DNA from 2 places in the Jeotgalicoccus nanhaiensis genome. Region 1 is predicted to be linked to the other one. Evidence: predicted binding sites of a transcription regulator. Region 1 holds the regulator's gene; the other holds the start of a gene.
What was found. The regulator CtsR, encoded in region 1, represses protease genes until heat stress. The targets are predictions, from matches to a motif close to ATGGTCAATAAAGGTCAAACA.
Positions count from the first base shown of each region.

Region 2: the regulator CtsR is predicted to act here: its motif matches at 4,214-4,234, upstream of clpP (ATP-dependent Clp endopeptidase proteolytic subunit ClpP).

Region 1 is NZ_JADGLW010000009.1:28,885-41,159, forward strand. It holds gene IR135_RS10220 (ATP-dependent Clp protease ATP-binding subunit) at 1-1,492, opposite strand, end outside; gene IR135_RS10225 (protein arginine kinase) at 1,495-2,505, opposite strand; gene IR135_RS10230 (UvrB/UvrC motif-containing protein) at 2,498-3,010, opposite strand; gene IR135_RS10235 (CtsR family transcriptional regulator) at 3,015-3,482, opposite strand; gene IR135_RS10240 (NupC/NupG family nucleoside CNT transporter) at 3,698-4,909, shown strand; gene IR135_RS10245 (ZIP family metal transporter) at 4,965-5,774, opposite strand; gene IR135_RS10250 (MurT ligase domain-containing protein) at 5,895-7,217, shown strand; tRNA gene IR135_RS10255 (tRNA-Ile) at 7,332-7,405, opposite strand; tRNA gene IR135_RS10260 (tRNA-Gly) at 7,424-7,498, opposite strand; tRNA gene IR135_RS10265 (tRNA-Val) at 7,528-7,603, opposite strand; gene IR135_RS10270 (nuclease-related domain-containing protein) at 7,762-8,739, opposite strand; gene lysS (lysine--tRNA ligase) at 8,912-10,399, opposite strand; gene folK (2-amino-4-hydroxy-6-hydroxymethyldihydropteridine diphosphokinase) at 10,444-10,920, opposite strand; gene folB (dihydroneopterin aldolase) at 10,911-11,285, opposite strand; gene folP (dihydropteroate synthase) at 11,278-12,072, opposite strand; gene cysK (cysteine synthase A) at 12,219-12,275, opposite strand, start outside.
Region 2 is NZ_JADGLW010000001.1:350,058-362,332, reverse strand. It holds gene rapZ (RNase adapter RapZ) at 1-544, shown strand, start outside; gene IR135_RS01750 (gluconeogenesis factor YvcK family protein) at 531-1,505, shown strand; gene whiA (DNA-binding protein WhiA) at 1,533-2,477, shown strand; gene IR135_RS01740 (TIGR01777 family oxidoreductase) at 2,564-3,478, opposite strand; gene clpP (ATP-dependent Clp endopeptidase proteolytic subunit ClpP) at 3,574-4,158, opposite strand; tRNA gene IR135_RS01730 (tRNA-Arg) at 4,355-4,426, shown strand; gene IR135_RS01725 (threonine/serine exporter family protein) at 4,438-5,235, shown strand; gene IR135_RS01720 (threonine/serine exporter family protein) at 5,246-5,707, shown strand; gene IR135_RS01715 (glutaredoxin family protein) at 5,711-5,965, shown strand; gene IR135_RS01710 (phosphoglycerate kinase) at 6,099-7,295, shown strand; gene tpiA (triose-phosphate isomerase) at 7,301-8,056, shown strand; gene gpmI (2,3-bisphosphoglycerate-independent phosphoglycerate mutase) at 8,053-9,573, shown strand; gene eno (phosphopyruvate hydratase) at 9,610-10,908, shown strand; gene IR135_RS01690 (hypothetical protein) at 10,981-11,598, shown strand; gene IR135_RS01685 (nuclease-related domain-containing protein) at 11,671-12,275, opposite strand, start outside.

The sequences.
Region 1 (12,275 bases):
TGTCCGATTCATCTTCTGCTATTTTAGCAAGCGGAATACCTGTAATACCTGCAACGACAAGTTCAATATCCGCCGGTGTTACCGACTGAGACGAGTCACCCTGCTCTTTTTTCCAGTTTTCCTCGCATTCTTTCACCTGGCGTTCGATTTTCGTCTGCTGATCGCGGTAATTCGCCGCCGCTTCAAATTCCTGGCTCTGCACTGCCGCATCTTTTTCTTTTTTCACAGTTTCAAGCTCTGTTTCGAGATCCTTTAAGTCGGGCGGCGCCGCATAGCTTCTTAATCTGACTTTGGAAGAAGCTTCATCGATTAAATCGATGGCTTTATCCGGCAGGAAGCGGTCCTGAATGTAACGGTCACTCATGCGTACTGCCGCTTCAAGCGCTTCATCTGTAATTGTCAGACGGTGGTGCGCTTCATATCGGTCGCGCAATCCTTTCAGAATAAGCACTGCATCGTCAGCATTCGGTTCATCAACCATTACAGGCTGGAAACGGCGTTCGAGCGCTGCATCTTTTTCAATGTGCTTGCGGAACTCATCGAGAGTTGTCGCACCGATACACTGCAGTTCACCGCGGGCCAGTGCTGGTTTCAGAATGTTTGAGGCGTCAATCGCACCTTCTGCACCGCCGGCGCCGATCAGTGTGTGCAACTCATCAATAAAGAGCACGACGTTACCCGCTTTATGAATTTCATCCATTACTTTTTTCATACGTTCTTCAAATTCACCGCGGTATTTAGTTCCCGCAACAACTGTACCCATATCAAGTGACATCACTCGTTTGCCTTTTAAGTTCTCAGGGATTTCATTGTTGATAATAGCCTGAGCCAGTCCTTCTGCAATCGCAGTTTTACCTACGCCGGGCTCACCGATTAAGACCGGGTTGTTTTTCGTTCTGCGGCTCAGTATTTCCACTACACGCGTAATTTCGTCCGCACGGCCGATAACCGGGTCGAGACGCTCTTCTCTCGCAATCTGCGTTAAATCACGGGCCAGCGAATCGAGCGTCGGCGTGTTCGTATCTTTTTCGACGCTGCTGTGCGACTGGAATGATTCGGGATTGCCGAGCATTTTAATAACAGCTGCCCGCGCTTTTGTAATGTTTAAATCCAGATTTGCCAGTACGCGTGCTGCAACACCCTCGCTTTCACGAATTAAACCGAGCAGCAGGTGTTCTGTACCGACAAAATTATGATGCAGTTTGCGGGCTTCATCCATAGACAGCTCGATAACCTTTTTAGCACGCGGTGTATAGTGTATCGAAGACGCTTTTTCTGTCCCCGTATTAATCAAATTATGAACTTCTTCATTAACCCGCTGTTCATCAATATTAAATGAGGCAAGAACTTTCGCTGCGATGCCTTCCCGTTCTTTGACCAGGCCGAGCAGCAGATGCTCCGTACCGATATTAGAATTTTTTAAGGTGATTGCTTCTTCCTGTGCATACGCCAGTACTTTCTGGGCACGCTCTGTTAGTTTACCAAACAGCATGTTTATTTCCCTCCTAGTAATTCACGCATTAAGGCTGCCCGCGCACTTTCCGCGGCAATACCAGGTGAATCGTATTCTTCTGTATTTACACGTTCTTTCACAAAGGCCGGCTGTATAAGCTGAAACCATTCTTGAAAATTAAAATTTTCAAGTTCAATATACGATAGATCAAGACCGAGTTTCACATTGCTTAAATGCATCGACGCTTCTTTTAAAGACAGCTTGTAAGCATGCTGCAGAATGCCGAGTGAACGGTTAACTGCATCCAGTGTATCAAGTGTCATTAAATGCTGTCTTGCCATACGTTCTTCTTCGATTAAGCGATTCTTCAGCTCACTCAAATTATTAATAATGACTCTTTCTTCGAAGCCGAGTGTTACCTGATTAGAAAGCTGGTAGACGGAACCCAGCGGTTCTGAGCCTTCCCCGTATATACCACGCAGGGTAAATCCGAAACGTGTCAGGTTATTATGAAAACGCTGAATTTTATTCGTCGCCGCGAGCGCCGGCAGATGCAGCATAACAGACGCTCTCATGCCGGTACCGATATTGGTCGGACACGCTGTTAAATAACCGTACTGTTCATCAAATGCATATTCTATCTTTTCTTCCAATGTATCATCAACTGCTCCCGCTTTATCATAAAGCGCCTCGAGAGTAGTATTTGTACCCAGCGCCTGTATGCGGATGTGATCTTCCTCGCCGAGCATAATCGAAATATCTTCATCACCGTTAATAAATACACGAGTACCGCGTTTCGCAAAATTGGGGCTGATTAAATGTTTTTCAACAAGCAGCGCTCTGTCTTGCACAGACAAACCGTCGAGAGAGGCCAGGCTGTAACCGGGCAACATTTTTGACACCAGTCCTCCGAGTGCTTCGAGATCTTCATCATCTTCCAGCATATGGGTGAACGGTACGCCTTTAATATTGCGGGCGAGACGGATTCTGGATGACATTTCTATTTCTGTATTTACCGCATCACGAATCCACGTACTTGTATGTCTATTCATGCGCCCCACCATCCTTCAGTTCCTGTATCTGATCGCGGATGACCGCTGCTTCTTCAAAAGCCTGTGTTTTCACTTTTTCCTGCAGTGTTCTTTCAAGCGTTTCGATATCGCGTTTCAACTTTAAAGTATCGTGCGCCTGCGACGGTATTTTCCCGATATGACGCTGCTGGTTGAGCTGTACACGTGTAACGATTTCCGGCACATGGCGTTCGAAATACTCGTAGCAGTGGCTGCATCCGAATAAACCGTTCTTCACAATACTTTGCAGCGTCGCACCGCAGGTCGGACAGGCATGCTCTTCTGTGTCTGTCTGATCACGCTTTGAATTACCGGCAAGCATTTTTAACAGCGTTTGAATATCAAACGGATTATCCGTCTGGTTATAATTTATATCCATCGATTGATTGGCGCATTGTTCACACAAATACTGCTCCTGGTGAGTGAGCCCCGAACCTTTCGAAATATGAATTGCCGCTTCACGCTCGTTGCATATTTCACATTTCATATCATCACTCCTTAGCATAGAGTATAGCTGTAATTATACGGCGTAAAATTTTTGCTCTTAAAATATCTCTGTAAGGCAGCTCAAGCGATAAAATTTCGCGTTTCATTACTGCATCTATAATTTGCGCTTCTCTGTAAGTAATCACTTCGTTTTCATACATAGACTGAACCAGATGTTCTGCATTTAACTGAGAAATGTTTTCCCCGATTAAATTCTGAAGATGTGCAAGGTACTCAGTTTCAGAATGCACCTCCACCTTGGTGATTCTTATGTAGCCGCCCCCGCCGCGTTTACTTTCCACTACATATCCGTGTTCGTTTGTAAAACGGGTTTTTATGACATAGTTTAACTGCGAGGGTACACAATCAAATTTTTCAGCGATGTGCGCGCGTTTAATCTCAACGGCTTCATTGCCAGACTGTTCAATCATATCTTTTAAATACTGCTCAATAATATCCGACATGTTACGCATATCATCACTCCTTCTGACCAACTTTGACTAAAGTATACAGGCTGTGCGTTTTTTTGGCAAATCTCTTGTTTATATTTTTAGAAATACCTTTCTTTCTGCAAACGTTTGCATTATAATAATTCGGTATCGCGTTTACGCGGCATTTACTTTATAATAAAATAGAAACATATACATAGAGTAAAATTTCATCTATCAATTTTTTGGAGGCTTTCATTATGAGTATTGTAATGGGAATAGTCGGTATACTATTCACCATCTTCCTGGCCTGGATTGCAAGTAGCAACCGCAAACTTGCGTTTAAGCACTGGAAAAACATTTTAGTATTACTTGTGCTGCAACTGCTTGCTGCATTCTTATTCTTGAGCACTACAGGCGGGCAGACGTTTATTCTGTGGCTGGCAAACGCGTTCGATAAATTACTGGGCTTCGCAAGAGAAGGCGGATTATTTGTTTTTGGCGACTTAATGACCAACAGCGAGGGCGAAGCGGTAGATGTATTCTTATTTAACGTTTTAGTGCCTATCATCTTCATTTCTGCGATTATTGGTATTTTATCATTTACGAGAATTCTGCCGTTCGTTATTAAAGGTATCGGTTTCCTTTTGACAAAAATTACAGGTATGCCTTACATAGAGTCGTACAATGGTGCAGCATCAATGATGCTTGGCCAGTCGGAAGTTTTTGTTTCTCTTAAAAACCAGCTACCTAAAATGACGACACAGCGTCTGTATACACTGTCGGCACAGGCAATGAGTTCAATCTCACTGTCAATCGTCGGCGCATTCTTTACAATGCTTGATCCGCAATACGTTATTATTGCTATTGTACTGAATCTGTTCGGAGTTTACATCATCGTGCATATCATCAACCCTTACGAAGAAGAAGTCGTTGACGGCGATGTTGAAATTTCAACAAACCCGGAAAAAGGAAAATCTTTCTTCCAGGTTCTTGGAGACTATATCATCGACGGCGGAAAAATTGTTCTTGTCGTAGGTGCAATGCTTATCGGGTTTATCGCCCTGATTGGTCTGTTAAACAATCTGTTCCTGTTAATTCCGGGTTCTAACTTATCATTCCAGGACATTCTCGGCTATATCTTCATGCCGATAGCATTCATGATGGGTATTCCATGGGCGGAAGCTCAGACTGCCGGTTCACTGATGGCGACAAAACTTATTACAAATGAATTCGTAGCTATTCTGGAATTCGTTCCGCTGGCAGAAACATTATCCGAGAAAACACAGGCAATGCTTTCAGTATTCCTGATATCATTCGCTAACTTCGGAAGTATCGGTATTATTGCCGGTTCTGTAAAAGGTCTTCACAACGAAAGCGGAGACAAAGTGGCGAAATTCGGTCTTAAACTAGTTTACGGTGCAACTCTTGTATCAATCCTGAGTTCTGTAATGATCGGATTCTTCTACTAAAATTTTAAATTATTAATAAAAAAACTCCGGAGGACAAATCCTCCGGAGTTTTTTTCTATCCTAAAGCGACATCCAGCACCATCATAATCACAAAACCGATCATAAAGGCAAATACTGCCACATCGGAATGACCATTTTTCTGCGTACTCGGGATAACTTCTTCGACGACGACAAATATCATCGCTCCGGCACCTGCAGCAAGTGCATAAGGCAGCACAGGTTCCATGAAACCGATTAAAAGTACACCAACCAGTGCAGCCATCGGTTCGACAATCGCGGACATCCAGCCCCAGAAAAACGCCCGTCTTCTGCTTGCTCCATCTCCTCTGAGAGGCATGGACACCGCAGTCCCTTCCGGGATATTCTGCAGTCCGATACCGATTGCCAATGTCAATGCGCTCAGCACCATAACCGGATCGTCACTTAAACCTGCTGCACCGAACAAAATACCGATAGACAGCCCTTCCGGGATGTTGTGCAGTGTGAGCGAAGTAATAAGCAGCGTACTGCGTCTCGAAGTTTTATAAGGCAATCCTTCCGCCATGTCATCACCGCGGTGACGGTGAGGTATCAGTTTATCGAATAAGTATATAAACAGCGCTCCGCCGAGAACGCCGACCAAGGCCGGGAACCATTCTCCAATCGGATTATCAGCGCTTGCTTCAATAGCCGGAGCAAGGAGCGACCAGAAGCTCGCCGCTATCATAATACCCCCGGCAAAGCCGAGTGTTATATTTAAAAAGTTTTCACTTACACCTTTTGTCAGGAATACAATTGCTGCACCGAGACCCGTCATGCTCCACGTAAATAAAGTGGCGAGCAACGCCTGCTGCCATGCTTCCAGACTCATAAAGAAATCTAACATGTTTACTCTCCTCAGTGATTAATATTGTTTATTATAACCCTTTTCAAAAAATTATAGTACCTAATAATACGGAATGTTATAATTGATACCCGAAGTCTAAAGTTAAAGGAGCGTATATGAATGTCACTCAAGTCCACTATAGCTAAGAACGCAGGTAAAATTACTCGTTATTTACTGACAAAGTTTACAAACGGAGGCAGCAGTCTGCCCGGTAAAATCGCTCTTTCCATCGATAAAAACCTGCTTCGCAACCTCGCAAAAAATTACGATGTTATCGTGATTACAGGAACAAACGGCAAAACTTTGACGACAACTCTGACAACAAATGTGCTGTCTAAAAAATACAAAAACATAATTACCAATCGTACAGGTTCTAATATGAAGCAGGGCATTGTCGGCGCTTTTCTGAATGCGCCCCGTTCTACAAAAGGTGCCATTGCGGTTCTCGAGGTAGACGAAGGATCTTTAAAAAATGTCGTTTCAGAACTTCAGCCTAAATTATTTGTACATACGAATATCTTCAGCGATCAGCTCGACCGTTACGGCACGACAGGTAAAATATATGACCTGCTGACCGATGCAGCCCGCGAAGTGCCGGATGCAGCTATTATTGCTAACGGTGATCTGCCTCTGTTCAACTCGCAGACCCTGCCTAATCCGCAGAAGTTCTTCGGATTTGACACAGATATCGAATCAGGCGACAAAACTAAAGAAGATGCGCAATGTCCGAAATGCAGCCACACTTTAGAGTACCATCATTACACGTATGCCAACCTCGGTGACTACTACTGCCCGTCATGCGGTTTCAAACGTCCCGAACTCGATTACAAAGTCACAAGTGTACAGGAATTGAATGTTACACATTCAACATTCCAGCTGGATAATGATACGTACACGCTGCACAATGCAGGAATCTACAATATCTACAATGCTCTCGCTGCATACAGCGCCGGCAGATTCTTCGATGTATCACCGCCGGATATTAAAGATGCATTTCTGACGAACGAGCGCGTTTTCGGCCGTCAGGAAGTCATTATCGCCTATGATAAAAAGATTATCCTTAACGTCGTGAAAAACCCTGTCGGACTCAATCAGGTGCTGAATCTTGTTAAACTTGAAAAAGAGCCGTTTACGCTTGTCGCCCTGCTTAACAACCGTCCTGCGGACGGCGTCGATCTGAAATGGCTTGAAGATACAAACTTTGAATCGCTGGCCGATCTCGATATCGAGAAGATTATTACCGGAGGTATCGCAGTTGATACAATGACTGACCGTCTTGTTACAGCTGGCTTCGAAAGAGAAAATATCGATGCGGCAGGCAGCCTTGAGAGTGTAATTAAGTCAATTGAAAATGCACCGACAACACAGATCCATATGCTTGCAACATATACTGCAATGCTTGAAATCCGTAAAGCTCTTATAGAAAAAGGACATATAAAATAGAATTGCCCTTAGCTGCACAAGTTAAACCTGGTGCAGCTTTTTTGTGGAGAATTTACGGATAAAACAAAAAATCACTTTCGGCTGCTATAGCCGAAAGTGATTATCTATTGTAAGTGGGCCTAGGTGGACTCGAACCACCGACCTCACGCTTATCAGGCGTGCGCTCTAACCAACTGAGCTATAGGCCCTTATGTATAAACAAAAAATGGAGCGGAAGACGGGATTCAAACCCGCGACCCCCACCTTGGCAAGGTGATGTTCTATCACTGAACTACTTCCGCATGTAATAAGTATAAAATTAAGTTTTGAATGGTGGAGAATGACGGGTTCGAACCGCCGACCCTCTGCTTGTAAGGCAGATGCTCTCCCAGCTGAGCTAATTCTCCTGAAGCAGAATCAAACTAATATATATTATATAGATTTTACGTAAAAATGTCAATAGATTTTTACAGAAAATTAATAAAATGCGGTATAGTCAGGAAGATTATTATATACTCCGCAATGATTGTGGCTCATTGCGGAGCAAGCGGCCAAATCAGGTACTTCACGATTCAATTTTATCCTTATACCGCTGATTCTGTTTTATTTCTGCAATCGGCTCCTCCCAATCATAATATTTAAAGGTATATGTCGTCTTTTTACCCATCAAATTAGTATGACAATACTTTTTAAGAAAACGATAAACAACATCTTCTGAAATTTGATTGTCAATTAAATGGAGTATCGACTGTTTAGTTATAGGCTGATTGTAAAACAAAAACTTATGATCGCTCATCGCGCGGAGCAGATGTGTTTCATTGCTCTCGATAGCCCCGCACGATGCGCATGCGAATTGGAAACGTCCCTTTCTCAAGTCAAAGCTTTCGCATTTACCGCAGTATAAACCGCGCTGCAGTCTTGAAAGGTCCGCTTTTTCTTCAAAATAAGGATTTTCTGCTATCGCATTTTTAATGTGTCTCACGATACTTTTAGCTTTGTCACTGATACGGTCGTCTTTAAATTGCCTGAAGTAATTTCTCAACTGGTTCCGAATAACTGTTTCGCTCCAAATATAATCGCTTTCGGTAGTTAATCTAAAGTCGTCTCCTGTAAATATTACAGCGCCTTCCACATTAAAATGTAAACCCGCTTCATCTCTCAGCTGAATAATTTTGCCTTTGGCCCGGCTCAGCTGGATATGCGCATTATCTTTCAGCTGTTTACCATTGCGATACCAGGTGTTATTTTCATAATGGTAATCTCCGGAATAGTTTTTAATTTCATTAACTGCTACACGGTCCATGCTGATAACAATACTGTCAAACTGTGTAATCGACTTTCCTGCTTTTAAATACAGATTTCTTAAAATATAAACACTTTCATGTCCAATTTCATCGAGTATTTTATCGTACAGACATTCTCCGTCAAAACCTTTCTGAATGTTATACAAATTACGTCTTTCTTCAAAATCTAATTCCGTTCTCTTTTCCAGCGCTTTATAGTATAAAAATTCCGGTGACATAAGACGCTTGTTTAAAAACATTCCATCTCCTCCTAAAATAAGTTTTCTCTCCTTATATAATAGGCGAAAATAAAAGGTTGTCTCTCAAAAATCCAACGAGATACAAAAATAGTAAAACTGCTAAATATTCCGCACAATAAAGCAAAAAAACACCGCAATCCTGTAGGGAGAGCGGTGTTTCCATAAATATATATTATCTGTCGCGCATCGACGGGAATAACAGAACATCTCTAATAGATGCTGAATCCGTCAACAGCATAACTAAGCGGTCGATACCGATACCGAGTCCGCCTGTTGGCGGCAGACCGTATTCCATTGCTTCCAGATAGTCTTCATCCATTTCATGCGCTTCATCATTTCCTGCGTCGCGTTCTGCAACCTGCGATTCAAATCGTTCTCTCTGATCGATCGGATCATTGAGCTCCGTAAATGCATTCGCGTGTTCGCGGCGGACGATAAACAGCTCGAAACGGTCTGTGAAACGCGGGTCTTCATCGTTTTTCTTAGCCAGCGGAGAAATCTCAACCGGGTGGCCGTAAACGAAAGTCGGCTGCACTAATTCTTCTTCTACTTTCTGTTCGAAGAATTCATTCAGAATGTGGCCGTAAAGCATCTTGTCATCAATTTCCACATTATGCTCTTTAGCCGCCGCTCTCGCTTCTTCGACTGTTGTGATGTCATAGAAGTTTACGCCGGTATATTCATTGACGATATCCACCATATGCACGCGTTTCCACTCAGGCGTTAAGTCGATTTCTTCGCCGTCATATGTCACTTTCATCGTACCGTTTACTTTTTCGGCAATGTAAGCGATCATTTCTTCAGTTAATTTCATAATGTCTTTATAGTCAGCGTATGCCTCATATAATTCCATCATTGTAAATTCAGGATTGTGGCGTGTCGAAACACCTTCGTTTCTGAATACACGGCCGATTTCATACACTTTTTCAATCCCGCCGATAACGAGACGTTTTAAGTGCAGCTCCAGTGCGATGCGCATGAATAAGTCTCTGTCGAGCGCATTATGGTGAGTGATAAACGGACGTGCCTGGGCCCCTCCTGCGATTGAATGCATCATTGGAGTTTCAACTTCCAGGAAACCGATGCTGTCGAGGTAGTTGCGCATTTCCTGAATAATTTTACTGCGTTTAATAAATGTGTCTCTCGAATCCTTGCTCGTAATCAGGTCGAGGTAGCGTTTACGATAGCGTTCTTCAACGTCTTTCAAACCGTGATATTTGTCCGGCAGCGGGCGGAGTGCTTTTGTAAGCAGCGTAAATTCAGTCGGTTTAATCGACAATTCACCAGTGTTTGTTTTAAACATCGGACCTTTAACACCAACAAAATCACCAAGGTCTGCCTGATTCCAGACTTCAAATGCTTCGTCTCCAATCTGGTCTTTTCTGACGTAGATTTGAATTTGTCCGGTAATGTCCTGGACGTGCGCAAAGCCCGCTTTACCTTTCCCGCGCTTAGTCATAATACGGCCGGCAATGGCTGTGACTGATTCATTTTCTTTTTCCGCAAGCTCTTCTTTTGAAAACTCATCCCAGTGGGCAATAAGTTCTTCTGTATATGCTAGACGTTCGAAGCGTTTACCAAAAGGATCCATTCCCTGGTTTTTTAATTGCTGCATTTTTTCGCGGCGGACAGCCAGCTGGTCGTTCAGTTCTTCACTCACTATATTCCACTCCTATATATGTTGTAATAATATTTATATTAAAGTCACTCGGCTGATTGACTTTTATCTAATTTATCTTTAATTTTTTCTACCGTCATATGCAAGGTCGGATGTTCTCTTTTCGGCGCAATCTCGTTCAGCGGATCGATGACGAACGAACGCAAGTGCATTTCCGGGTGGGGCACTTTTAAGTCTGTCAGCTGCAGTTCGAGATCTTCGTAAAGGAGTACATCGATATCGATGCTGCGCGGTCCCCACACTTCGTTTCTGACTCGGCCGAGCTCATGTTCGACTCCAAGCACCGTTTCCAGAAGATCAAGCGGCGTTAAATTCGTGTCCACTTCTATTGCCATGTTCATAAAGTCAGGCTGATCTGTTTTGCCGTAAGGTTTCGTTTCATACTGCGATGAAATTTTCGTTACTTCTATCCCCTGCACTTCGGATAATTTAGCGATTGCATTTTTCAGACTTCCTTCTCTGTCACCGATATTGCTTCCGAGTCCGAGATAAGCTATTGCCATGATGTTTCCCGCTTTCCGTGCAGCGTGATTGCCACGCTGTCATAATTTCCATCTATTGGTGGATTAGGTTTAGTTATAGTTGTTTCTATCTCTATTATTTTATCATACCGGTCAAATAATTCCGTATTGATTTTACCAGCGAGGCGTTCAAGCAGACTCACCGGTTCACCTTTTACAATCTCTTCCACTATATTATATACTTCGCCGTAATGTACAGTAGCAGACAAATCATCTGTCTTAGATGCTGCTGTTAAATCAGTGTGAAGGACAAGATCCGTAATAAAATACTGTCCGAGTACCCGTTCTTCCTGAATGGCACCGTGATACGCGTATATTTTAATTCCATTAATATGAATTTTATCCATTGTAATCACCTTTAAGTTTCATATAGACATCTGCCGCCTGGCGGTTCATTTTCACGTTATGAACTCTGACTGCCTTGACACCCGCGTCAATACCGATAATCGTCGTCGCAAGTGTGCCTGCATCACGATCATCAGCATTTGTTTCTCCGCCAATCAGCTCTTTGACCATACGCTTTCTGCTTGTTGCAAGGAGCACCGGATAACCTTCAGCTGTAAGCCGGTCAAGATTCTGCATCACTTCTATTTCTTCTTCTCTCGATTTAACAAAACCGATGCCCGGGTCAAGCCAGATGTTTTCTTTTTTAACACCGTGTTTTAAAGCGAGTTCAGCGGATTCTTTAAGCTCTCTGATCATATCTTCAGTCACGTTTTTATAAGTGCTGTGGTCATTATTATGCATTAGAAAAATCGGCACATCAAACTCTGCGACTACATCGAGTATTTTTTCATCGTAAATACCCCGCCATTGATCATTAATCATCGTCGCACCCGCTTCCAGTACAGCGCGTGCCACATCGCTTCTGAACGTATCGACTGAAATATCCGCAGTTATTCCTGCTTCTCTGAGCGCCTTCACCACTGGGGCCGTACGTTCAATTTCTTCTTCTGCAGTAATTTCAGTATAGCCCGGACGCGTTGAATATCCGCCGACGTCAATAATATCAGCGCCTTCTTCAACCATTTCCAGAGCGCGCTTCACAGCCGCTTCGACAGAATTGTACTTGCCGCCGTCGCTGAAGGAATCCGGTGTGGTGTTTAAAATACCCATTACTTTCAGTCTTTCCATTAAAATCTACCTCTGCTTTTACATAAATTGAATAGTCATATTATAACATGTTTAAAGATGATTATTCCTTCAAATATTTCCGGGATAAAATATACAGCACACCAAAAAACTCCGCCTGCAGAGCAGACGGAGTTTTTCTATTTAAATTAGTCTTCGAAGTTAAATAATGGTGTTGATAAATATCTTTCGCCATTTGACGGCAG
Region 2 (12,275 bases), on a different contig from region 1:
GCCGCTGCTTGAAGCAATTAAAAAAGAACGTGAACTGCTGGATGATTTAAAAGGACGGGCATCCGTCATTATCGATACGACGGAACTTTCTCCGAAAGAGCTGAGAGACCGTATTTTCACTTTATACAGCGGAGGCCGCGAGCAGTTTTTTGCCGTTAACGTGCTGAGCTTCGGATTTAAGCACGGCATTCCCATCGATGCGGACTTGATGTTCGATGTCCGTTTTCTGCCGAATCCATTCTATATTCCCGAGTATCGCCCGTTAACCGGACTCGACAAAGAAGTTTATGATTATGTAATGAAATGGCAGGATACCGATACGTTTTACGAAAAACTGTATGATATGATTAAATATTTAATTCCTCAATATATAAAAGAAGGTAAATCCCAGCTGACGATTGCTATCGGGTGTACAGGCGGACAGCATCGTTCTGTTGCTCTGTCCGAGCGCCTTGCAAAAGATCTGCTGGAGAAGTTCGCATTTTCGATTAACACGACCCACCGCGATGCGATGATTGAAGGCAAAGTCCATGAACAAGATTAAAATCGCCATAATCGGCGGAGGTACAGGTCTCGCTGTTTTATCGCGCGGCTTAAAAAAATATCCTGTGGATATTTCTGCTATCGTATCGGTGGCAGATGATGGTGGGTCAACCGGAATTATCCGCGATCAGATCGATATGCCTGCGCCTGGAGATATCCGAAACGTTATGTCAGCTTTAAGCGAAGTCGAAACGAAACTCGAGCATCTGTTCACTTACCGTTTTAAAAAAGATGAAATATCAGGTCATTCCCTCGGCAATTTAATGCTCGCTGCCATGTATGATATCAGCGGCGATTTCGCAACTGCCGTCAGCGAGCTGTCGAAAATACTGAACGTTAAAGGAACCGTGATTCCATCGACGAATGTCAGTCCGAAACTCGCTGCAAGAATGGCTGATGATTCAATTATTATCGGCGAGAGCTATATTCCGAAAGTGAAAAAAGAGATTAAAGAAATGTATTTAATACCGACGAATATCGATGCGACACCAGCTGCTGTTGAAGCAATACTGGAAGCGGATATTATCGTGCTCGGTCCGGGCTCGCTGTATACGAGCATTATTCCGAACCTGCTGCCAAAAGGGATAAGAGAAGCTGTTTCAGCATCGGACGGCATTAAAGTATATGTTTCAAATCTGCTCGAGCAGCCGGGTGAAACGATGGGCATGTCCGCATTTGATCATCTCTCGGCAATTGAAAAACATTTGAAATCGCGGGAGATTGACTACGTTATTTTAAATGAACGGGACGTCTATGAAGAAATGGCGGAAACGTATAAAAACAGAGGGGTCCAGATTATTAAAAGCGAGCGGGATAAACTGGAAGAGCACGGTGTAAAAATCATTACAGATGATGACTTGATTATCGTTGATGAAGAGCGGGTTGTCCGCCATAATAATGAAAAGCTCGCTGAAATTATATACGACATTGTAATTGATGAATCGGATACATTGAAGTATTAGGGAAGATTTTGAAAGGAAAGTGGTAGCATGTCATTTGCTTCCGAAATGAAAAATGAATTAACGAGAATCGAAGTGGATGAGTGCTGCATGAAGAGCGAACTGTCCGCGCTGATTAAAATGAACGGCGCAGTCAGTTATTTTGACGGACAATGGGTTATCAATGTTCAGACTGAAAATGCTGCGATTGCGCGCCGTATCTTTTCGTTAATTAAAAATGTATATAAGATAGAAATTGATCTGCTTGTCAGAAAAAAGATGAAGCTTAAAAAGAACAACGTTTACATCTGCCGCATTAAAAAAGAATCTAAAGAGGTACTGGAGGATTTGAAGATTTTTTCAGACGGTGTGCTGACAAATACGATTACGGATGAAATTACAGAAAAAGAATGCTGCAGACGCAGTTATTTAAGAGGTGCTTTCCTTGCCGGCGGTTCGGTAAATAATCCGGAAACATCAGCCTATCATCTTGAGATTGCTTCGCTGTATGAAGAACATGCAGAAGCAGTGACGAAGCTTATGAACCGCTATGAATTAAATGCTAAATATATCGACCGGAAACGGGGCTATATTATTTATTTGAAAGAAGCTGAAAAAATTGCGGAGTTTCTGAGTTTAATCGGAGGCTACCAGGCGCTGTTAAAATTTGAGGATATACGTATCGTCAGAGACATGAGGAACTCGGTTAACCGGCTCGTAAACTGCGAAACCGCGAACTTAAACAAAACGATAAACGCAGCAATGCGCCAGGTGGAAAATATTAAATTTATCGATGCGGAAATCGGCATCGATGAACTGCCGGAGCGCTTAAGAGAAGTGGCGCGCATTCGCGTCGAACATCAGGACATGACATTAAAAGAAATCGGCGAAGCCGTATCTACCGGTACGATTTCGAAATCAGGCATCAACCACCGGCTCAGAAAGCTCGACGAAATTGCAGATAAACTGCGGAGCGGAAAAGAACTGGTATTTTAAGCAAAAAGAGGCATCCGAATACTTTCGGATGCCTCTTTTGTCTTTGAAAGCGGCTGTGAAGCCGGCATTTACAGTATATAATCTTTTTATCCGCTGTATATATTCTCCATCGCCTGTTCGAGAGTCGGATATAAATATTTAAAGTCATTGTTCATCAGTACACGGGGATGAACTTTCTGGCCTTCCGTTACAAGAAGGGCACGTTCGCCAAGGACTTTATCAATTAAATAAGCCGGCGTTTTAAAAAAGTTCGCTTTGCCGAGCACGGCACTTAATACTTTGGAAAACTCGCGCTGTCTGACCTGCACAGGGGCGGTTATATTAACCGGACCTCTGATGTCCTGATTGACACCGATAAAGAGGAGCGCATTAACGACATCATCGATATGAACCCAGGAATACCATTGTCTGCCGCTTCCGATATCGCCGCCGATATTTGCTTTATACAGCTTTTCCATGGCAGGAAGGGCACCGTTGTCTTTATCAAGCACCAGGCCGAAGCGGGAAAACACAACACGGATCCCGAGGGATTCGATATTCGCTGCGGCTGCTTCCCACTGATTGACGACATCCGATAAAAAGTTCGTAGACGACAGCTGATCAAATTCATCGTACTCCACAATTTCACTTGTAGGATAGTAGCCGACAGCACTCGCATTTATAAAGGCAAGTGGCTTAATACCCGACTTTTGAAGCCAGAGGGAAAGCATACCGGTCATGTTCAGCCTGCTCGATAAGATTAAGTCTTTATAGTCTTCCGTCCATTTTTCATTCAGAGAAGCCCCTGCGAGATTATAGATCAAATCAAAACTATCGGGAAGCTCGTCAGTCCAATCCAAATTGTTAAAATTACTGTCATCGTATTTAATATAATGTATATAAGGGTGTTCGCTCGTTTGTTCCCTGCGCGTTAAAATGTAAACGTGATGGCGGTCTTTCCGGAATGCCTGTGTCAGTTTTGTACCGATAAAACCAGTGCCGCCTGTGATGAGAATGTTCAAATGCTTCGACCTCCCAATACATGTGTTTCTTTCATTTTAATTGAAAAGGGAGTTTAAGTCACGTATGTGACTTAAACTCCCTGTAATAGACTATTTTATTTTTCAGGTTCCATGACGTGGTCGATTAAACCGTATTCTTTAGCTTGTTCTGCTGTCATGAAATTATCGCGGTCAGTATCTTTTTCGATTTTTTCAAGCGGCTGTCCAGTGCGCTCTGCTAAGATCTTGTTTAATTTCTCGCGAGTTTTTAAAATGTGTTTCGCAGCAATCTCAATTTCAGTAGCCTGGCCCTGAGCTCCGCCGAGCGGCTGGTGAATCATAATTTCTGCGTTCGGAAGCGCGTGGCGTTTTCCTTTAGCACCTGCTGTTAACAGGAATGAGCCCATCGATGCTGCAAGTCCGAGACTGATTGTCTGTACATCCGGCTTAATGTGCTGGATTGTGTCGTAGATTGCCATGCCGGCAGTAACGCTGCCGCCCGGTGAGTTAATATAAAGGTAAATATCTTTTTCCGAGTCTTGTGCCTGCAAGAATAACAGCTGGCTGACTACCGAGTTTGCAACGTTATCATCGATTGCACTTCCGATCATAATGATTCTATCTTTTAAAAGTCTTGAATAAATATCGTAAGCACGTTCGCCACGATTTGTCTGTTCAATAACCGTAGGTATTAAATTCATAATATTGCCTCCTGTTTTGGTGAACTAATTTATTTTATATTATATTTATAACACATTAGTCAAATAAGGTCAAAAGAAAGAGCTTCATCTGATAACCACTTTATCATATTATTTAATTATGCAATTCGTCAATAATTAGTCTTTATTCCTGACGGTTTCCTTGCTATAATGAAATGTGCTTAATTTTTATTATTCTACCCCCGTGGTGTAATGGATAACACGTAAGATTCCGGTTCTTAAGATGGGAGTTCAATTCTTCTCGGGGGTGCTAAAAAAGAGGTGGGACAGTTGTCGGTCGAAGAACTTGAAACAGTCGACAAACCTGATGACAGTTTAGATGAAGACTTTGTCCGCAAAGTCTTCTATGTCTGTTTAAACAGCGGGAAAATCCTGCTGGAAAGCGGTGCGGAGACGTATCGTATCGAAGATACGATGATCCGCATGGCAGGCAACTACGGTATCGGTAATGTTCAGGTCTTTGTCACAACAACAGTAATTATTTTGTCGATGAATGATTACGCTTTGTCCCAGACAATCAGAATCGATGAGCGCGCAAACAATTTACAAAAAGTCGTAAATATTAATGACTTATCTAGGCGTATTACTAAAGGATTGCCCATAAGAGATGCGATTGACAGTATAGAAAATATCCATGAAACGAAAATGTTTCCTTTCTGGCTGATTGTTTTCACCGGCGGAATGGTCGCTATTATGTTCCTGCTTCTGTTTGGCGGCGTGGCGGGCGATATACCGGTCGCAGCTGCTGGCGGCATGGCGGGTGTACTGATTACAGAAAGTATTCAGCGCTATACTAAAATTAAATTTTTCAACGAATTTTTCGCAGCGTTTTTTATCGCTGTGATTTCTGTACTGTATGTAGACTACGGTCCGGGAACAGAACTCGAGACGATTATTATCGCCGCAGTCATGCCGCTCGTTCCTGGAGTGCTCATTACCAATGCGATACGGGAAATGATACGCGGACACTTGATGGCAGGCACGATGAAAGGCGCGGAGGCATCGCTTACAGCGATTGCGATCGGTGCCGGAGTCGGCCTCGTCTTCATGGCAGTCTAGGAGGGGAACAATGTTATATGCAGTTCAATTTATACTTAGTTTCTTTGCCTCTGCAGGATTCGGAATACTTTTCAATGCTCCAAGCAGGACGATATTCGCCGGCGGTTTAAGCGGAGCTTTCGGCTGGCTCGTATACTATACCGCAACCCAGTATGAAATACAGCCGGCCATCGCATCTTTTTTAGGAGCGATTATGCTGACTGCCCTGTCGATTGCGAGTTCCCGTAAATTAAGGGCGCCGGTAATTATATTTATTACATGCGGAATTATTCCCCTCGTGCCCGGCGGTGTAGCTTACAATGCCATGCGCAGCGTAGTGCTGCAGAATTACGATATGGCGCTTGCCTACGGTTTTCAAGTAGCTCTCGTGTCGCTGGCAATTGCTATGGGGATAATTTCAACCGAGATGATAGATTCATTAATCCAGACGCTGAAACGTGAAATTAAAAATATGCGGAAGAAAGAGGCTTAACCAATGCTTAATCTTACTTATTACACACGAGATAATTGTCATTTGTGTAATGAAGGAAAACTGCAGCTCAGACTGGCATTGTCTGAACTGAGAGATAACGTAGTGAAACTGACCGAAGTGAATATCGATAACGATGACAAACTGCAGGAAGAATACATGGTGCGCATACCCGTTTTAAGCGACGGAGGCAAAGTGATTCAAGAAGGCGTTTTAGATTTTGTAACTATATATGATTACGTAAAAGATAATTATAAATAATGATAACCGGGAAGCGGCGGACTTAAAATGTCTGCCGCTTTTTTAATGCAGCTGCGCTTAAAATATTTTTAATGTTTTAATAAGCGAGCGACATATGTATAATTAAAATGAATATAAATTTGGAGGCGCATCCATGAAGAAGACTCTGGAAGATGTTGAATTAAAAGGCAAAAAGGTATTAATACGGGCAGATTTTAATGTACCGATGAAAAATGGACAGATTACGGATGATACCCGTATTAAAGCTGCTGTAAAAACAATTTCTTACGTTTTGGCTAAGGGCGGAAAAGTAATTTTATTTTCGCACCTTGGACGAATTAAAACTAAAGAAGACAAACGTGAATATTCTCTTGCTCCGGTTGCTGACTACTTAAGCAACCTGGTAGGCAAAGAAGTGCTGTTCAGCGATAAAACACGCGGCAAGGATTTGGAAGAAGGTATTGCCGGAATGAAGAATGGAGAGATTCTCCTCGTTCAAAATACACGCTATGAAGATCAGCACGGCTCAAAAGAAAGTAAAAACGATCCGGTGCTCGGCAAGTATTGGGCATCGCTCGGTGATATCTTCGTCAATGATGCATTTGGCACAGCCCACCGCGAGCATGCGTCAAACGTCGGAATCAGCGAGCATCTGCCCACTGTATCCGGATTTCTAATGCAGAAGGAAATCGAATTTCTCGGCGGTGCAGTCGATCAGCCGAAATCACCGTTCGTGGCCATCCTCGGCGGAGCGAAGGTATCCGACAAAATTAACGTAATTGATAACCTGCTGAATAAGGCTGATAAAATTCTTATCGGCGGCGGGATGGCAAATACATTCCTGAAAGCACAGGGACATTCAATCGGAAAATCATTAATTGAAGAAGACAATATTAAAATTGCTGAAGAGCTGCTGAAAAAAGCGGACGGGAAATTAGTGCTGCCTGTCGATGTTGTTGCAGCCTCAGAATTTTCAAATGAAGCGGAGCACCGCACTGTACCGGTCGAAGAAATTCCGGATGATATGATGGCTCTTGATATCGGCGGGGAAACGGTTAAATTATACGAGAAAACACTCAAAGATGCGAAAACAGTTGTCTGGAATGGACCGATGGGAGTTTTTGAAATGTCCAATTTTGCAGCGGGGACAGTCGGTGTTTGCCAGGCGATTGCGAATCTTGAAGATGCGGTTACTATTATCGGCGGCGGCGATTCGGCCAGTGCTGCGCAGGTTCTTGGATTTGCTGATAAATTCAGCCATATTTCAACCGGCGGCGGCGCATCGTTAGAGTATTTAGAAGGTAAGGAATTGCCGGGACTGAAGGCAATTGATAATGCTGAGGAGGAGTAAGTCATATGCGCACACCATTAATTGCGGGTAATTGGAAAATGAATATGACAGTTCAGGAAGCAGGAGCTTTTGCCGATGAACTGTTAAAAAACAATCTTAAAGAAGGTGTTGAAGCGGCGATTTGTGCGCCCTTTATCGACCTGCCGGTACTCGCCGGGAAATTTAAAGAGACGGATATTAAAGTCGGTGCACAAAATGTGCACTTTGAAAAGAGCGGTGCTTTTACAGGGGAAATCTCCGCGCCTATGCTTCGTGAACTTGGAATGCACTACGTTATCACAGGACATTCTGAACGCCGCGAGCTGTTCGGAGAGACTGACAGCGACGTAAACAAAAAGTCGCGTGCTGTACTTGAAGCGGGCATGACGCCGATTATCTGTGTCGGTGAGACTGAAGAAGAGCGCGAAAGCGGAGAGTATACAGCAAAAGTTGCAGGACAGGTGACAGCAGCGCTTGAAGGAATTTCACCTGAATCAGCAGGCGGGCTCGTTATCGCTTATGAACCAATTTGGGCGATTGGCACTGGAAAAAGTGCAACGAGCGACGATGCTGATGCGATGTGCCGTTCGATTAGAAGCGAAGTTGAAAAACTTTATGATAAGAACACGGCAGACCGCGTGCGTATTTTGTACGGCGGTTCTGTTAAACCTGCAACGATCGAAGAGCTGATGTCAAAAAGTGATGTGGACGGCGCCTTAGTCGGCGGTGCTTCACTGAAGGCTGAAGATTATACAGCGCTGATTGCTGGAGCGGCCCAATGACTAAACCTGCTGCCTTAATTATTCTTGACGGTTTTGCAGAACGCGATGAGACTTTCGGCAACGCGATTGCACATGCAGATATGCCGAATTTTAACAGATATAAAGATGAGTTCCCGCACGCAAGTTTAAGCGCGTGCGGTCTCGATGTGGGCTTACCCGAAGGACAGATGGGAAACTCCGAAGTCGGGCATTTAAATATCGGTGCAGGGCGCGTTGTGTATCAGAGCTTAACGCGTATTAATAAAGCGATTAAAGATGGCGATTTTCATGAAAATGAAGTGCTTTTAAGTGCACTGAAACATGCCAAAAGTCATAACAGCAAACTGCATATTATGGGACTTTTAAGCGATGGCGGCGTGCACTCGCATTACGGACACTTGTTTGAAGTGCTGAAAATGGCAAAAATCAACGGCCTTACCGATGTATTCGTCCACGGATTTTTAGACGGGCGCGACGTGAGTAAAGCCTCGGCCTTGACTTACATAGAAGAAACAGAGCGGCAGTTCAAAGAAATCGGCATCGGCCAGTTCTCAACGATCAGCGGGCGCTACTATGCGATGGACCGCGACCAGCGCTGGGAACGGGAACAGCTGGCGTATGATGCACTCGTGCACGGGAAAGGCAAGGTTTTCCCGACTGCGTCTCTCGGAGTAGAGGAAAGTTATTCTGCCGAGGTGTTTGATGAATTCGTCGAACCGTTTGTCGTTAATAAAGCGCACACTATCGGTGAAGACGATGCCGTTATATTTATTAACTTCAGACCGGACCGCGCAGCCCAGTTGTCGGAAGCATTCACTGTGCCGGAATTTAAGGGCTTTGACCGCGGCGGAACAATTGATAATCTGAAGTTCGTTACATTTACAAAATACAGCGAAGCGGTACAGGCAGATGTTGTTTTCGATAAAGTGGACCTGGTTAATACGCTTGGCGAAGTTGTATCAGCTTCAGGAAAAACGCAGCTGCGCATTGCCGAAACAGAAAAATATCCGCATGTGACATACTTTATGAACGGCGGACGCCACGAGGAATTCAAAGGTGAATCGCGTATTTTAGTCAATTCACCGAAAGTGGCGACATATGACCTGCAGCCGGAAATGAGTGCTTACGAAGTGACGGATCAGCTGCTCCGCGCTCTCGACGAACCGCTAGATATGGTAATTTTAAACTTTGCCAACCCGGACATGGTCGGCCACAGCGGCATGCTTGAACCGACGGTCAAAGCGCTGGAAGCGGTCGACGAATGTCTCGGTAAAGTAGTCGATAAAATTATTAGCTTGGGCGGGACCGCGGTAATTACTGCAGACCACGGGAACGCCGATGAGGTTGTGACACCTGCAGGAGAACCGATGACGGCGCATACGGTCAACCCGGTGCCGGTGATTGTGACGGACAAATCGGTCCTGCTGCGTGAAGGCGGGCGTTTATCAGATTTAGCACCGACTATGCTTGATTTAATGAATCTTAATCAGCCTGAAGATATGACAGGTAAGAGCCTTTTAATTAAAAATACGTTATAATAAATTCGAACTTAACTAATAAAGGAGTAGGATGACATGCCATTAATTACAGATGTATATGCACGTGAAGTTTTAGACTCTCGAGGAAACCCGACGATTGAAGTTGAAGTGCTGACAGAAAGCGGCGCTTTCGGCCGGGCACTGGTTCCTTCAGGCGCTTCTACAGGAGAACACGAAGCGGTAGAACTTCGTGATGGTGATTCATCACGCTTCTTAGGCAAAGGTGTAGAACAGGCAGTAGAAAATGTTAATGCTGTAATTGCACCCGAATTAATCGATGGAGAATTCACTGTGCTAGAGCAGGTCTCAATCGATAAAATGCTTATTCAGTTAGACGGGACGAAAAACAAAGAAAAATTAGGCGCTAATGCTATTTTAGGTGTATCGATTGCCGTAGCGAAAGCAGCGGCGGATCTTCTCGGCCAGCCTTTATATAAATACTTAGGCGGATTTAATGCGGTGCAGCTGCCAGTGCCGATGATGAATATTATTAACGGCGGTGAGCATGCAGACAACAGCATCGACATTCAGGAATTTATGATTATGCCTGTAGGCGCACCTACTTTTAAAGAGGCGCTCCGCATGGGGACGGAAATTTTCCACCATCTTGCGAAAGTTTTATCAGCAAAAGGCTATAGCACTGCAGTCGGTGACGAAGGCGGATTTGCTCCAAACCTTAAATCAAACGAAGAAGCGCTGGAAGTAATCGGCGAAGCGGTAGCAGCTGCCGGCTATGAACTCGGTTCAGATATCGTCCTTGCGATGGACGCGGCTTCAAGCGAATTCTTCAATAAAGATACGGGCAACTACGAGCTGAAAGGCGAAGGTAAAACTTATTCGTCGGAAGAACTTGTTAACTGGTACGGCGACATGGTTGAGAAGTATCCAATCATCTCAATAGAAGACGGTCTGGATGAAAATGACTGGTCAGGCACGAAACTTCTTACAGACAAAATCGGCGATAAAGTCCAGCTTGTCGGTGATGACCTGTTTGTAACGAACACTGAAAAATTAGTCCAAGGTATCGAACAGGGCGTTGCAAACTCAATCCTAGTTAAGGTGAACCAGATCGGTACGCTGACAGAAACTTTCGAAGCGATCGAAGTTGCCCAGCGCGCAGGCTACACAGCAGTCATCTCACACCGTTCAGGTGAAACAGAAGACACGACAATTGCTGATATTGCTGTTGCGACAAATGCCGGACAGATTAAAACAGGTGCACCGTCACGCACGGACCGCGTTGCTAAATACAATCAGCTCCTCCGCATTGAAGACGAGTTATATGAGACGGGCACTTACAAAGGCCTCGCATCATTTTATAATTTGAATAAATAATTTGATGAAAACCCCTCTCGCGAGGGGTTTTTGTTATTTTGAGAGGGGTTTTGTTATTTTGAGAGGGGTTAATTGACGATGTGGATGAGCAAGGTGCGTAAAAAAATGCTGACCTTGCTCATAAATGGTGCGCGGATGAGCAAGGTGCGTAAAAAAATGCTGACCTTGCTCATAAATGGTGCGCGGATGAGCAAGGTGCGTAAAAAAATGCTGACCTTGCACATAATTGGAGCGTGGATGAGCAAGGTGCGCCAAAAAACGCTGACCTTGCACATAATTGGAGCGTGGATGAGCAAGGTGCGCCAAAAAATGCTGACCTTGCTCATAAATGGTGCGCGGATGAGCAAGGTGCGCCAAAAAACACTGACCTTGCACATAAATGGTGCGTGGATGAGCAAGGGTTGCCAAAAAACACTGACCTTGCACATAATTGGAGCGTGGATGAGCAAGGTGCGCCAAAAAACACTGACCTTGCACATAAATGGTGCGCGGATGAGCAAGGTGCGCCAAAAAACGCTGACCTTGCACATAAATGGTGCGTGGATGAGCAAGGTGCGCCAAAAAACACTGACCTTGCTCATAAATGGTGCGTGGATGAGCAAGGTGTGTCAAAAAACGCTGACCTTGCTCATAAATGGTGCGCGGATGAGCAAGGTGTGCCAAAAAACTCTGACCTTGCACATCCACTAACGAAAGTGTATAGAGGATTAATAAAAAGAGGAATTTATCACAGAAACGCAATTTTTGTATGTTGAGTATTTATCAAAATAAGAGTCGACGGTCGCGTTTATATCTGCGAACTGTGGAACTGCTGACAGCCCCTCCGCTAAAAGCAGAAATTCTTGCAGGAGATATTTCCCACGCTTCATTGATAGTTTTTAATTCATCAATTAGTATCGATACTATTTCGAAAGTAGTAAACTCTTTAGTGCATGAATGACAACAGTACTTGTATGAATTAACACGCACGAGCTCCGCAACCGAATCGCACTGATAACAAAACACGCCGGTGCGGAGCTCGCCAAATTCAACATTCGCCGGGAGATCGTACATTGATTTCAGGAGCCGGCGGCTGTTGAGGTAGTCAGCAATATTGCCATGGTCATAACGATTAGGCTGACAAATTTTAGCGAGCCGCCGGGGCGTATTACTGGGCACAAGCAGATTTTCCAAATTAGGCATGTTATAGATTGTCTGTGAAGGGTTCACAAACACGAGGTGTGAAGTAATATCGTAATTAAAACCGCCATTACGAATCAGATGCTCAAGCGAAGTGCGCTGGCGGTTCACCTGCATACTCAAGTCCTTATATTCGCGCCCGCTTTCGAAGAACCAGATTTTTGAATCGTATATCAAATCGAAACCAA